DNA from 4 places in the Paenibacillus sp. LX16 genome. Region 1 is predicted to be linked to each of the others. Evidence: predicted binding sites of a transcription regulator. Region 1 holds the regulator's gene; each other region holds the start of a gene.
The links. Region 1 encodes Rex, which represses fermentation and respiration genes when NADH is low (regulators of the CRP and FNR family bind a similar motif). Its sites were predicted from a motif close to TTGTGAAATATTTCACAA; they were not measured.

Region 1 (3,215 bases):
TCCCTCCACTTTTTGAAAAGGAACCCAAACCATTATATTTTCATTCTGTGCATTTTTCCCTTGAACCACCCAATATACCTGATCCCACACAGTCTTCCATGTTTGAGTCGTGCTAACCAGACCACCTGATTGCTTAGCCTTAATGATAGCGGCATTTTCCTCAGCCACCTGGTCTTGAGTAACATAGGAATAATACCAGAAAATGCTGACCAGGATCAGTATCACGGCCAAAATGGCGACCGCTATCCACTTTTTCTTATTTTTCAAACCCGTGCTTCCTCTCTAAGGGGATGTGACACCTGAATTAGCGCGACAGCAGCCCTTCAAAGGCGGCTTGTGCCTCATGTTTGATACGTTCCTCGTCCATAGTCAGGCATTCGCCGTTTTTCACAACCTGACGACCGTCTACCCATACGTGAGCCACGTCTTTGGCGCTTGCAGAGTATACCGCATGGGAAATAAGATCTGTACGCGGCAAGAAATGTGCCTGATTCAGATCCAGCGCGATAAAGTCAGCCTTGTTGCCTGCTGCCAACGCTCCTACTTCTTTTAAACCAATTGACTTTGCACCGTATTCTGTTGCCAGACGCAGCGCTTCACTCGCAGGAACTGCCGTAGGGTCACCAGATACACCCTTGTGAATAAGTGCTGCCAGACGCATTTCCTCGAACATATCCAGGTTATTATTACTGGCAGGACCATCCGTTCCGAGAGAAACGGTAACCCCTGCACGCAGCAATTCAGGCACTCTTGCCACACCACTTGCCAGCTTCAAGTTGCTACCTGGGTTGTGCGAAACCGCTACACCACGTTCAGCCAGTAAAGCTATTTCTTCGTCGTTCAAATGAACGCCATGGGCAACAAGCGAAGGACGGGAGAAAAATCCAAGCTTATCCAAATGTGCAACTGGACGCAAACCGTAGTCGCGTACGTTTTGCTCCACTTCGGCGATCGTCTCAGACATGTGCGTATGCAGCGGCAAATCCAGATCATGCGCAGCTTGTACGAATTTTTCAATAAACGCAGGTGGACAGGTGTATGGCGCATGCGGTGACATCATCGTTGTAATACGCCCGTCTGCTTTACCATGCCAGTTACGCGCAAAAGTCACGGCCTCAGCCAGCTTGATTCGCTGTTCTTCCTCCGAACATAGTCCAATTGCTCCACGCATCAGACTTGCACGAATACCTGACTCTTCAGCTACACGAGCCACCTCATCCATATGATCGTACATGTCCAGGAAGGTCGTTGTACCACCTTTCAGCATTTCCAGCACAGACAAGGACGTACCCCAGTACACGTCGGTAGATGTAAACTTGGCTTCCATAGGCCACATTTTTTCCTGAAGCCATACTTGAAGTGCCAAGTCATCTCCATGCCCACGCAGCAGAGACATCGCCGCATGACCATGAGTATTAATCAGACCAGGTAAAAACAAAAGCCCCTTACCATCGATCGCTTCCGTCTCTTCCTCACCGGCAGGCAAAGTCTCGCCAATGTAAGTAATGCGGCTATCCTCCACAATCATAAAACCATGGATTACCCCAACTTCTGGTCCATTTACGGCAAAAAAGCCGTTTTTAATCATCCATTTATTCACTGTCATATTGTGTTTCTTCCTTTCCGTCCTCCAAATAATAAGCGAGGCTAAGCAAATCAGTTGTAAAGTCTGTGGCATGAATCCGAATGTTGGCCGGTGCCTTGAGAGTAGTCGGTGCAAAGTTCAGGATCGCTCCAATTCCGCTCTCAATAAGCCTGTCAGCCACGTGCTGTGCTTCAAAATCAGGTACGGTAATAATCCCGATTCGAATGTTTTTTTCTTTCACAGTCGCTTCCAGTTCATCCATCGGTTGCACGACCAATGTATTGATCTTGGTCCCTACCTTATCCGGAAACGCATCAAATACCGCTACAATCTTCATATTGTCTTTTAAATAAGCGTTATAATTCGAAAGGGCTTGCCCCAGATTACCCGCTCCGACCAATACTACATTAATTTGCTGATCGATTTTCAGGATATGGCGTATTTTCTCAATTAGATAAGAAACATCATAACCTATACCCTTCCGACCAAAATCTCCAAAATAGGCGAGATCTTTACGGATTTGGGCCGGGTTCAAATCTAGCCTCTGCCCCAACTCTTGAGAAGAGACCGTAGCCACCTCCCGTTTGTGAAGTGCATTCAGATAACGTAAATATACGGGTAACCTCCGTACGACAGCCTCTGAAATTTTATCTGATTTCATACTTGCTCCCCCTAATTGTAACGAACATACTTAGTGTCCGTCCGTTATGCCTCGGTCTCCGGGGCGGATTGGAGCCATTCGGCGATGCGGGGCACCATTTGCTCCGATGGCATATGCTCCATTTTTGGTCCCGGTAACGAGTACAAAAAGTGCTTTCCGTAATAGGATTCGATCACACGCGTATCGTAAACGATAACGACCCCGTGGTCGCTCGCTGTACGAACCAACCGACCAAATCCCTGTTTGAAGCGAATGACCGCTTGTGGTACAGACAGCTTCATAAATGGATTCTTCTTCTGCTGCTGGAGCAGCTCGCTTTTTGCCTCCAGCAACGGGTGATTCGGCGGTTGAAACGGCAAGCGAACAATGGCCAGACAAGTCAGAGCCTTCCCCGGAATATCGACGCCTTCCCAGAAGCTGCTGGTTCCGAGTAATACAGAAGCTTTGGCTTCCTGAAAACGGCGGGTTAGCTTGCTGCGACTCCCACTGTCCATACCTTGTCCCAGCACAGTAATTTCGCTGGATGCTAAGACCTCTTTGAGCGGCTCATACACTTGCCGGAGCATCCGATAGGAAGTAAACAGAACGAGCATTCTCCCCCGCGTCGCCTGAGCAGTCGCTCCTAGAGAGCTAACGAGCATATCTACAAAGTGTGCATCTCCTACACTGCCCTTCACGCTTGGGAAATCCCGTGGAATGACCAGCAACACCTGATCCCTGTAATTAAAGGGTGACGGGAGCTGCGAAGTCATCAGCCGCTCTTGATCTGCGGCCTCCTGCAAGCCGAGCTGATCGATCATGTACTGAAACGACTTATCTACCGATAAGGTAGCAGACGTCAGAATAATGCTTCTTTTTTTGTCAAAAAACATTTCTTTCAACTGGCGGCTCACATCGACGGGCACCGCATAAAATTGTAATGATTTACTGCGGAATTGCCCACTCGCTTCGAGCCAGTATACGGTTGTT
Region 2 (3,215 bases), 2.5 Mb from region 1:
ACAATTCTTTGCGTTTAATCAGTTCAATAGGGTCAGTTACAGTTGCAAACAGGTTTTTGATGCAAATACGCAACAATTCATCCCCCTGATTTTCCAAATCATTCAGGCGAATAGTGTATTCACGTATGGCCAGCAATTTTTTCTGTGAAAGCAAATGTACAGCTTTCTGAATTTCGTAAGCTGATTGACGCAGAATATCAGCGAACTGCACAATATACTCGTCCGGCTCCGTAATGTTGTACATATAAAAACGGGAAGCCGTCGCTTCAAGACCGTCCAACACATCATCCATGGTTGTTGTCAGTTCCATGATGTCGTCGCGTTCCAACGGCGTAATGAAGGTCTTGTTCAGCTCAGTAATAATCGTGTGTGTGTAATCATCACACTTATTTTCATACTTCTTCATTTCATTTGTAAACAAAGTCACATCTTGAAGATTTGAAGTATGTTGGGCAAAATAATCGGCTGCTTGCACGATCGTATCTGCCATATTTTCCAACGTCTCGAAGAATATATCCTTTTTCTTCAATCTCATAACGATTACCCCTTTACGAAAATATCCGCAACCTGTTTCGACTGCAATAGACAACCTTTGCTATCTTATCACACTCATCAATGTTTTTGTAATGTTTGTAAAAGCAAATTTCATGACATACGTATACAGTGCCCGACATGGAAGGTCATTATCCGACAATTTTTTCCTAAAAAGGTGTATTTCGTTTTCTAATTTGCTTCTATGGTTACATGTTCCTTTAGTGAAGTATCTGCAGGTACCACATGTATATAGGATGTACCTGGCGTTAACGGGATTTCAACCCCATTTTTCATAAAACGAATCGCATCGCCTGGTGTATGCTGCCACTCAGCCTGTATTAACTGTCCTTGTTGAAACACCATGGCCTCTCCGCTACCGTCCAGCTCAACACTTAATCTGCCTACATCATCCAGCGTTCGATGTCTAGCGCTCATTACAATAACATTGGCTGCTGAGAGCTGTTGGTTATTATTTTGATCCACATGTGACTTTTCGTTCACAAAACGCTTATATTGTTGATTTGCTGGATCATAGGTATAAGATACCCGATAGCTTTTAAGCAAAAACCGGATTTGTAAAGATGCTGCTGTCTCGTCCACCATAACTGGGGTTTCACCGGATTTAAGGTAAGAATATACTGGAACGTCCGTCTGCTTGGCATACCCTTTACTATCGCTTCCTTTGCGCACTCTGTTCACGTCTGTGTATAAATTATGTGGAGGACGACGATCTTTGCTTCGCCAGAAGTAAGCCCCTCCATTTGAAATCTCATCCAGATGTTCCTTCCGCTGCTGCTGTAAAATCGCATAGGCATCTGTGCTTCCCCCTGCGTGTATCGGCAACGCACCATAGGTTTCGCCCAGCTCAATCAAATACGGCCGAATGCTACGGACCGGTCCGATCTTTACATCTCCGCCATGACTTTGGAAAAAAGCGACCAGACGTGTAATCCCGCCTTCTGCAAGAACTTCATATACCATGTCTGCTTGGCTAAGTCCTGCCTGTGGACGTGCAGCCGGAGCATTATTGATCATGACAGCGAGCGGTCGCTCCAAAACTGGCTGCTCCACCGGAAGACCGGTGAGCGGAGCTGTAAATGCCGGAATAGACTGCTCCTTCGGCGGTTCAAGTGCCTCCTTCTCTGTTTCTTGCTTGGTCAGTTGGGGAACGGATTCAGATTCACCCGTATTGGACATAGCAGAACAAGACATCAGCGTCATGCATAACAGAGCTGAGGCCATCACACGAAACCAATGATTTCGTTGGGAAATGGGCCCGGACAAGTTCATCCCTCCACTTAGTTATTTTTCTCATTATAAGCTTTATTTCCTGTTTTTGTCTTGATTGAAGCATGACCACTCTATAGAATACTTATCTGAAGACATTAAAATTTAAAAAATATTTAGACTTTGTGATTTTTATCACAAATAACTGTAACTGAACCTACTACAATAAAGGTGTAGCAAAGATGATCATCCCCAACAAAATGAAATACAACCAACATTATAGATTAAGAAAGAGGAGTGGTTTGAATGTTTAACAGCTGGTTACGTGAAAACAAAGTCGCAATGTGGTTGCTGACTGTAGTACGGGTTTATCTAGGGTATGAATGGATGACCCACGGACTTGAAAAGCTGACAGGTGGATTCGATGCAGGCGGATTTATCTCGGGGGCCATTGCTAAAACAGGTGGAGACCATCCCGCTGTACAAGGCTGGTGGGGATCGTTCCTGGAAGCCTTTGCCCTGCCAAATGTAGGTTTGTTCAACGTCCTGATCCCATTGGGTGAGTTCTTGGTCGGGGTTGGCCTGCTTCTCGGTACATTGACTACACTGGCTGCTTTGATGGCCATGGTTATGAACTTCTCGTTCCTGTTCTCGGGTACAGTAAGTACCAATGCAATCTACCTGCTGTTTGAAATCTTCCTTGTAGTTGCTGGTGCAAATGCCGGAAGAATTGGCTTTGACCGTTGGGTACTGCCCCTCCTGCGTGGACTGTTTGGTAAAAATAAAGATACCTTTCCAGCGGACCCTAGTCGAAAAATAGCTTAAACTGGCTAAAAAGAACGTGCCTTCTAATTAATTGAAGACGCAAAATACACAAAAGAACTTCCATTCCCACACCATGTGGATTCGGAAGTTCTTTTTTTACATTTACGTATCACTTTCTTGACCAAAAGCCCAACAATTGAGACTTAACGAGCCAAGGACATACGATTGAAAAAGCTTACGCGCGGAGCGCTCATGATCCGCAGCCCCCATCGCATAAAACAAAGGTGAAAAATGCTCTATTCCATAAGAAGGTACCGCCTGTTTGGCATATGGAGCCTTCTTGTCATATTGGAATAGGTGACGCAAATTCCAGTCTTGAAGCTGCTGTGCAATCCAGTCATCATATTGAACGGCCCAATCAGCTGGCTCACTCGTCTGCTTGAGTGTCCGCAAGTTGTGGACCAATCCACCGCTACCGATAATCAAAATCCCTTGTTCTCGCAACGGCGCCAACATCCGTCCAATCTCGTATTGCTCCTGGGGAGCGCGCCGAGAATCAATGGATAAGGGTACGACCGGTATGTCCGCATCAGGATATATATGCCGCAAAACCACCCATGCTCCATGATCCAGTCCTCGGTTCCGAACCGGCTGGTGGAACAAGTTATGCTGACTGAACAGATGCTCTA
Region 3 (3,215 bases), 1.5 Mb from region 1:
CATTCCCAGATCTTTTGAGCAGGCACTACGATTATTGGAGCGTACGTTTTTGTTCCGGGCAGAAAGAGTCATGCTTTCCGGAGACCTACACGAATTGGAGACAGTCGAGACTGAAAGGAGTGGGGCGTCTGATAGTGCCACAGATGATCCCATACGTTATGCAGAAAAGCTGTACTATGCGCTAGATATGGCTAATAGTGAAGCTGCAACCCGTGTCATTAAGGAAATGGAAGGCCAATTTCCACGGATTTATCGCACAGAATCTGCAATCAAGGCGGCGTTCGCCCAAACATTCACACTGGCGTTGAACAAGTATGCAGCCGCACAGGATCACAGCCGAACCGTGCTGGAGGAGCACTCCAGCTTTATAACCGATGTATATGCTTATTCCACGTTAGGCGAGCTGGTGGATCACTCGCTGGAGCATGTGTTGCAATGGATTGGCCAGACTGAATCTGGTGGCAAGGGCATCATCATGAAACAAATGATTGACTTTATACATAGTCATTATGATGAAAATTTGCGACTGGAGTTACTGGCAGATATGTTCAATTACAATAGTGGCTATTTGGGCAAACTGTTCAAAAGTCATACGGGAGAGGCCTTTAATGCCTACCTGGATAAGGTGAGGATTGAGCGAGCAAGGGAATTGCTTGCACAAGGAATTAAGGTACACCAGGTGGCGGAACGCGTGGGATATGCGAATGCAGATTATTTTCATAGTAAATTTAAAAAGTATGCTGGAATGTCACCTTCCTCTTACCGTAATCGGGTTCAAAAGAACGGAGGAACAGATGGCTGTTGATAGAATCCCTAGGTTTAACGCTATGAAGTCTCTCTTACAGATGTCGGAGGTACAACCTCCGAACGAAGAGAGGCTCTTTTTTATAGTGAAAAAATGGATAGATCAATCGAAAATGTCACATTTATTATGGAGTTTAGGGCGTTTTCATCAAATCGCCACCATTATGACACAGCTTTGACACGATGTTCACATTTTCGATTCTATTTCATTTAATTTTATTCTATATAATGGGGATAATCTGAAGCCGGATCATGATAACCATGGTGAAGGTAGTTGAGTGAGTCATTTTTCTAAAAAATGACCGCTGCATATGTAAGAATGTGAATACTATCACAAATGTAGAAGACTTCAGATTACAGACACTATAAAACATTGTTAAGAGAAGTGCAGGGGGAGGAGCAACATCATGGACGTATTGGACTTGGCACGGTTGCAGTTCGCAACCACAACGATTCTTCACTTTGTTTATGTGCCGATCTCCATTGGATTGTCGTTATTGGTGGCAATTATGGAGACTATGTATGTTATCAAGAAAAATGACTTGTACAAAAAAATGGCTCAATTCTGGGGAACGTTTCTGCTGATTAACTTTGCACTGGGCGTAGTCACCGGGATTTTGCAAGAATTCCAGTTCGGGATGAACTGGTCGGACTTTTCCCGTTTTGTCGGTGATGTATTCGGTACGCCGCTGGCGATTGAAGCGTTGCTTGCATTTTTCCTGGAATCGACCTTTATCGGATTATGGGTATTTGGTTGGGAAAGATTGTCCAAAACGGTCCATTTAATCTGTATGTGGTTGGTATCGATCGGTACGATGTTATCGGCATTGTGGATTCTAGCTGCTAATTCATTCATGCAGCGTCCAGTAGGATATGAGATTCAAAATGGACGTGCAGAAATGAAAGATTTTGCTGCTCTGCTAACGAACGAACAACTGCTATGGGAATTCCCACATACATTGTTTGCTGCTTTTGCAACGGGGGCATTTCTGATCGCGGGTATCAGTGCATGGAAGCTGATGCAAAAAAAGAATATGGACTTTTTTAAACCTTCTTTTAAATTGAGTATTATTGTTGCCTTAATCAGTGCCATTGCTATTCCTTTGTTTGGTCATGGACAGGCTCAATATTTGGTGAAAACACAACCGATGAAGATGGCTGCCAGTGAGGGCTTATGGGAGAACAGCGGTGACCCCGCTCCTTGGACAGTTATCGCATGGATTGATCCTGGAAAAAAGGAAAATACCTTTGAGATTAAAGTTCCTTTTGCTTTGAGTTTCCTATCCTATAGTAAATTTACCGGCTCTGTGCCTGGTATGAATGAGCTGCAAGCCCAATATGAAAAAACCTATGGTCCGGGTGATTATATCCCGCCAGTACGTACCACGTTCTGGAGCTTCCGCATTATGATTGCGGCGGGATGTGGCATGATTGCACTCGCTTTATATGGAGCTTACCTGACGTTCCGTAAAAAGTTGGAAGGTTCACATCGCTGGTTCTTCCGTCTTATGATATGGGGGATATCCCTTCCATTCATTGGGAATACTTCAGGTTGGGTCATGACTGAAATAGGTCGCCAACCGTGGACTGTATTTGGTCTGCTTCAAACGAAAGATTCTGTTTCGCCTACTGTTGTGGCTGGAGAAGTGCTGTTCTCGTTCATCTCATTTACCACATTGTATTTAATTTTAACAGGTGTGCTGGCGTTTCTGTTTTACCGTACGGCTCGCAAAGGTCCAGATATTGAGCCGCATCAACAAACGGTAATTCATGATCCTTTTGCTCAAGGGGGTGACACCATTGTCGCTAAATGATTTATGGTTCCTATTGATTGCTGTGCTGTTTACTGGCTTCTTTTTTCTGGAAGGCTTTGATTTTGGCGTAGGAATGGCCACAGGATTGGTGCCGCGTAATGACCAACAAAAACGTTTGATGATCAATACGATTGGTCCATTCTGGGATGCCAACGAAGTGTGGCTGATTACAGCAGCAGGTGCGATGTTTGCCGCTTTCCCACATTTTTATGCAACCATGTTCAGCGGATATTATCTGGTATTTGTCTTTATTTTGCTAGGTTTGATCTTGCGTGGAGTTTCTTTTGAGTTCCGCGGCAAGGCTGAAGGGAAATGGTGGACAGGAACGTGGGATGCCTGCATTCTGATTGGCAGCTTTCTACCGCCGATGCTGTTCGGTATGGCTTTTGCGGCTTTGGTGAAAGGTGTACCTATTCAGCAAAACATGGATTTGAAAGCTGGATTTTCAGATGTGTTCAATGCATACACCGTATGGATTGGACTGACAGTGGTCGGAATGTGCCTAATGCACGGGTTGACATTTATTTCCCTGCGGACGATTGGAGAAGTACGGGATCGCTCTCGTGTGATCGCATCCAAGTTTCTTCCGGTATTGGG
Region 4 (3,215 bases), 2.7 Mb from region 1:
TGCTGGAACGGACTTAAATAATTGTCTTCAATGAGTTGCTCCACATAACCGGATTCAGCCAAAAAATCCATGTCTATCTTTGAAATTCTGCGGTTTACTTCTTCGAGGAGATCTGGATTCACAATATCCTTTATATACGCGACAATCAGATCTTTTTTGATTCGGCTTCCCACTTGGAATTTCTTCATCTCCAAACTTTTGTTTAAGCCCTGGCGTCGAAGCATCGAAGTATTTTCACTTAATACCTCCGTAAAACCGATTCGGGGCCCCCGAAGCAATGCTTCAGAGGTTGGTTCATTGACGGAGCGAATGGCGCCATTGGGCGAGCCCACCAGCAGTGCTCCCTTCATTCCTTCAATTAATAAGGCAGTATGGCCTAAAAGTATAGACTCCTGCAGGTCCTCCATATCAGCAACTTCACTAATTTGCGTAAGTGGCATCAAGTTTTCTTTTATAAAGGTGTTACTTATACTTTCCTGCTGTTCCTGTGGGCGCTGTGGGTCCTGCTGGCCCTCGTACATCAAGACCTCCAATACCTGCTTGCTCATAAGCTTTTCATCCTGCATACCTTCTATGAAGACTAACACGGACCGAACATGATATTTCTTTACTACAAACTCACGAAAATGCACATCACTATTTTCGCCTATAGCCTCTCGGATCGACTTTAAATCGGAATCAAAATTCCCTGTAATTTTGGAGCTTGGTGCATGCTGCTGATCAGCGTGGCCTTCGTTTTGTTCGTCGGAAAGCGGACGATCAGAAGAATGTTTGGATTGTGCCCCCTTACTGCCAACAAACGAATAAATCGAGGTGTTTATATAATAAATCCCTAAAGGAATAATCAACGCGAGGCCTGCTTGAAAGAGCGTACTCCAGCTTGGAATATAAGAAATTATTTTAGACCACATGACGACCACCTCCAAACGATTCAATTCATTTCCCCTTCAGAAGCAACTTGTCCATAAAGTATTCCTTATAAAGGCTGTATTTACACATGAATTGGAAAGATTCGTTCGATGAATAGGGCAAGTGATGTATTTAATATTATGAAATTTGATTTCTTGCTCATACCGTTATCCCTTGAAACGGAATAGGGAAATCCCTAAACATTCTTAATTTTAACTACATTGTGATTCTAGTCACATATAGCTCTATCTGCTGTATTAGAATAGAAGCATAAGCAGTATTCATAGGAACGTAGGAGATGTCGTCGGATAGGAAGTATCGTCGAATGAATGGAGGAACCGGTATATGATAAACAGTAAACAGAAACTTGTGGTTATAGGGAACGGGATGGCTGGTATCAATACGGTCGAACAAATTTTAAAATTAACGGATAAGTATGAAATTACAGTCTTGGGAAATGAGCCGCATCCGAACTATAACAGGATCATGCTCTCTTATGTATTGGAAGGTAGTAAAACGATTGATGATATCATACTGAACGATTTGCAATGGTACGCGGATCAAGGGATTACTTTATATACAGGAAAAATGGTGAAAAGCATCGACGGTGAGAACAAGAAGATTCACACCGAAGACGGACTGGAAATTGATTATGATGTGGCTTTGGTGGCTACTGGCTCACAATCGTTTATTCTGCCTATTCCGGGTAAAGAATTACCGGGTGTCATTGGTTTCCGAGATATCGCCGATTGCTCGACAATGCTTGAGGCGGCGAAGACCTTTAAAAAGGCAGCTGTAATTGGTGGAGGTCTGTTAGGGCTGGAAGCAGCTAAAGGCTTGGTCAACCTGGGTATGGATGTTACGGTCGTTCATTTAATGGAGGATTTGATGGAACGTCAGCTGGACCGGGAAGCCTCTGCGATGCTAAAAGCAGAACTAGAACGCCAGGGAATCAAGTTTGCTATGCAAATGCAAACTTTGGAGGTGTACGGTCAAGATCGGGTACAAGGATTGCGGTTTTCAAACGGAAGCGAGCTGGAAGCGGATTTGGTCGTTATGGCAGTTGGGATCAAGCCTAATATTCAGGTAGCTGTGCAAAGTGGTATGGAAACGAACCGTGGTATTGTAGTCGATGATTTGATGAGAACCTCTGTGCCGGATGTATATGCTGTAGGGGAATGTGTTGAACACCGCGGAATCTGTTATGGTCTGGTAGCTCCGCTGTTTGAGCAGGGAAGTGTCATTGCCAAACATTTGGCAGGCGCGGAAACTGAAGGTTATATGGGATCGGTGGTTTCCACCAAGCTCAAAATTTCAGGGGTGGATGTTTTCTCAGCTGGCGAATTCATAACCCAGCCTGAACATACGGTGATTGTTGCAAAGGATGAGTGGAAGCGCACCTACAAAAAAGTGCTGCTTCGTGAAAATAAGATTGTTGGAACTGTACTGTTTGGCGATGTGAGCGAATCTGCTAGTCTTCAAAAATATGTGCGTCAGCAAACATTGATGACAGATGAAATATATGGACAGCTCATGGGTACTGGATGCAGCAATCACGGGTCGAAAACATCATCCGCTGAAACGATGGCCGATGATGAAATTGTGTGTGGCTGTAACGGTGTAACTAAAAAGGCCATTGTTGATGCAATTAATGAAAATGGACTGACTACAGTCGATGAAATTAAAGCATGTACCGGAGCAACGCGCTCCTGTGGAGGATGTAAGCCGGTCGTGGAGCAGATTCTACAATATGTTCTTGGAGACAGCTTCAAGACGTCAGCCAAACAAGGAATATGTGGCTGCACAACATTGAGCCGGGACGAGATTGTGGAAGCGATCAAAACCAAAGGGCTGACAACAACACGTGAAGTTATGAATGTACTGGGTTGGCATAATGATGAAGGTTGCTCCAAATGCCGGCCGGCGCTGAATTACTATCTGGGAATGATTAACCCGGATACCTATGAAAATGAGGGGGATTCCCGTTTTGTAAATGAGCGATTGCACGCAAACATTCAAAAGGATGGAACGTTTACAGTTGTTCCTAGAATGTACGGCGGTGTAACGACCCCAGAAGATTTGAAGAAGATAGCAGATGTTTCTCTTAAATACAACGTTAAGGTCGTTAAAGTAACAGGAGGACAGCGGCTTGATTTGATCGGTGTCCGTAAAGAGGATCTGCCTAAAGTATGGGAAGAACTCGATATGCCGTCGGGGTATGCCTACGCGAAGTCACTTCGTACGGTTAAAACCTGTGTTGGATCGCAATTCTGCCGGTTTGGCACACAAGACTCGATGGGAATGGG

Region 2: T3H97_RS04130 (DoxX family membrane protein) is a predicted target of Rex. The motif match lies at 1,945-1,962, and genes of this name have one in related genera.
Region 3: T3H97_RS22000 (cytochrome ubiquinol oxidase subunit I) is a predicted target of Rex. The motif match lies at 1,124-1,141, and genes of this name have one in related genera.
Region 4: nirB (nitrite reductase large subunit NirB) is a predicted target of Rex. The motif match lies at 1,131-1,148, and genes of this name have one in related genera.

What each region holds. Positions count from the first base shown of each region.
Region 1 is NZ_CP141152.1:3,364,751-3,367,965, forward strand. Features, by position in the region: gene T3H97_RS14720 (cell wall elongation regulator TseB-like domain-containing protein) at 1-267, opposite strand, end outside; gene T3H97_RS14725 (amidohydrolase) at 305-1,606, opposite strand; gene T3H97_RS14730 (redox-sensing transcriptional repressor Rex) at 1,593-2,246, opposite strand; gene dinG (ATP-dependent DNA helicase DinG) at 2,291-3,215, opposite strand, start outside.
Region 2 is NZ_CP141152.1:913,804-917,018, reverse strand. Features, by position in the region: gene T3H97_RS04140 (DUF47 domain-containing protein) at 1-535, opposite strand, end outside; gene T3H97_RS04135 (DUF3048 domain-containing protein) at 724-1,818, opposite strand; gene T3H97_RS04130 (DoxX family membrane protein) at 2,068-2,586, shown strand; gene T3H97_RS04125 (dioxygenase family protein) at 2,689-3,215, opposite strand, start outside.
Region 3 is NZ_CP141152.1:4,882,747-4,885,961, reverse strand. Features, by position in the region: gene T3H97_RS22005 (response regulator transcription factor) at 1-805, shown strand, start outside; gene T3H97_RS22000 (cytochrome ubiquinol oxidase subunit I) at 1,212-2,618, shown strand; gene cydB (cytochrome d ubiquinol oxidase subunit II) at 2,605-3,215, shown strand, end outside.
Region 4 is NZ_CP141152.1:689,813-693,027, forward strand. Features, by position in the region: gene T3H97_RS03095 (spore germination protein) at 1-911, opposite strand, end outside; gene nirB (nitrite reductase large subunit NirB) at 1,255-3,215, shown strand, end outside.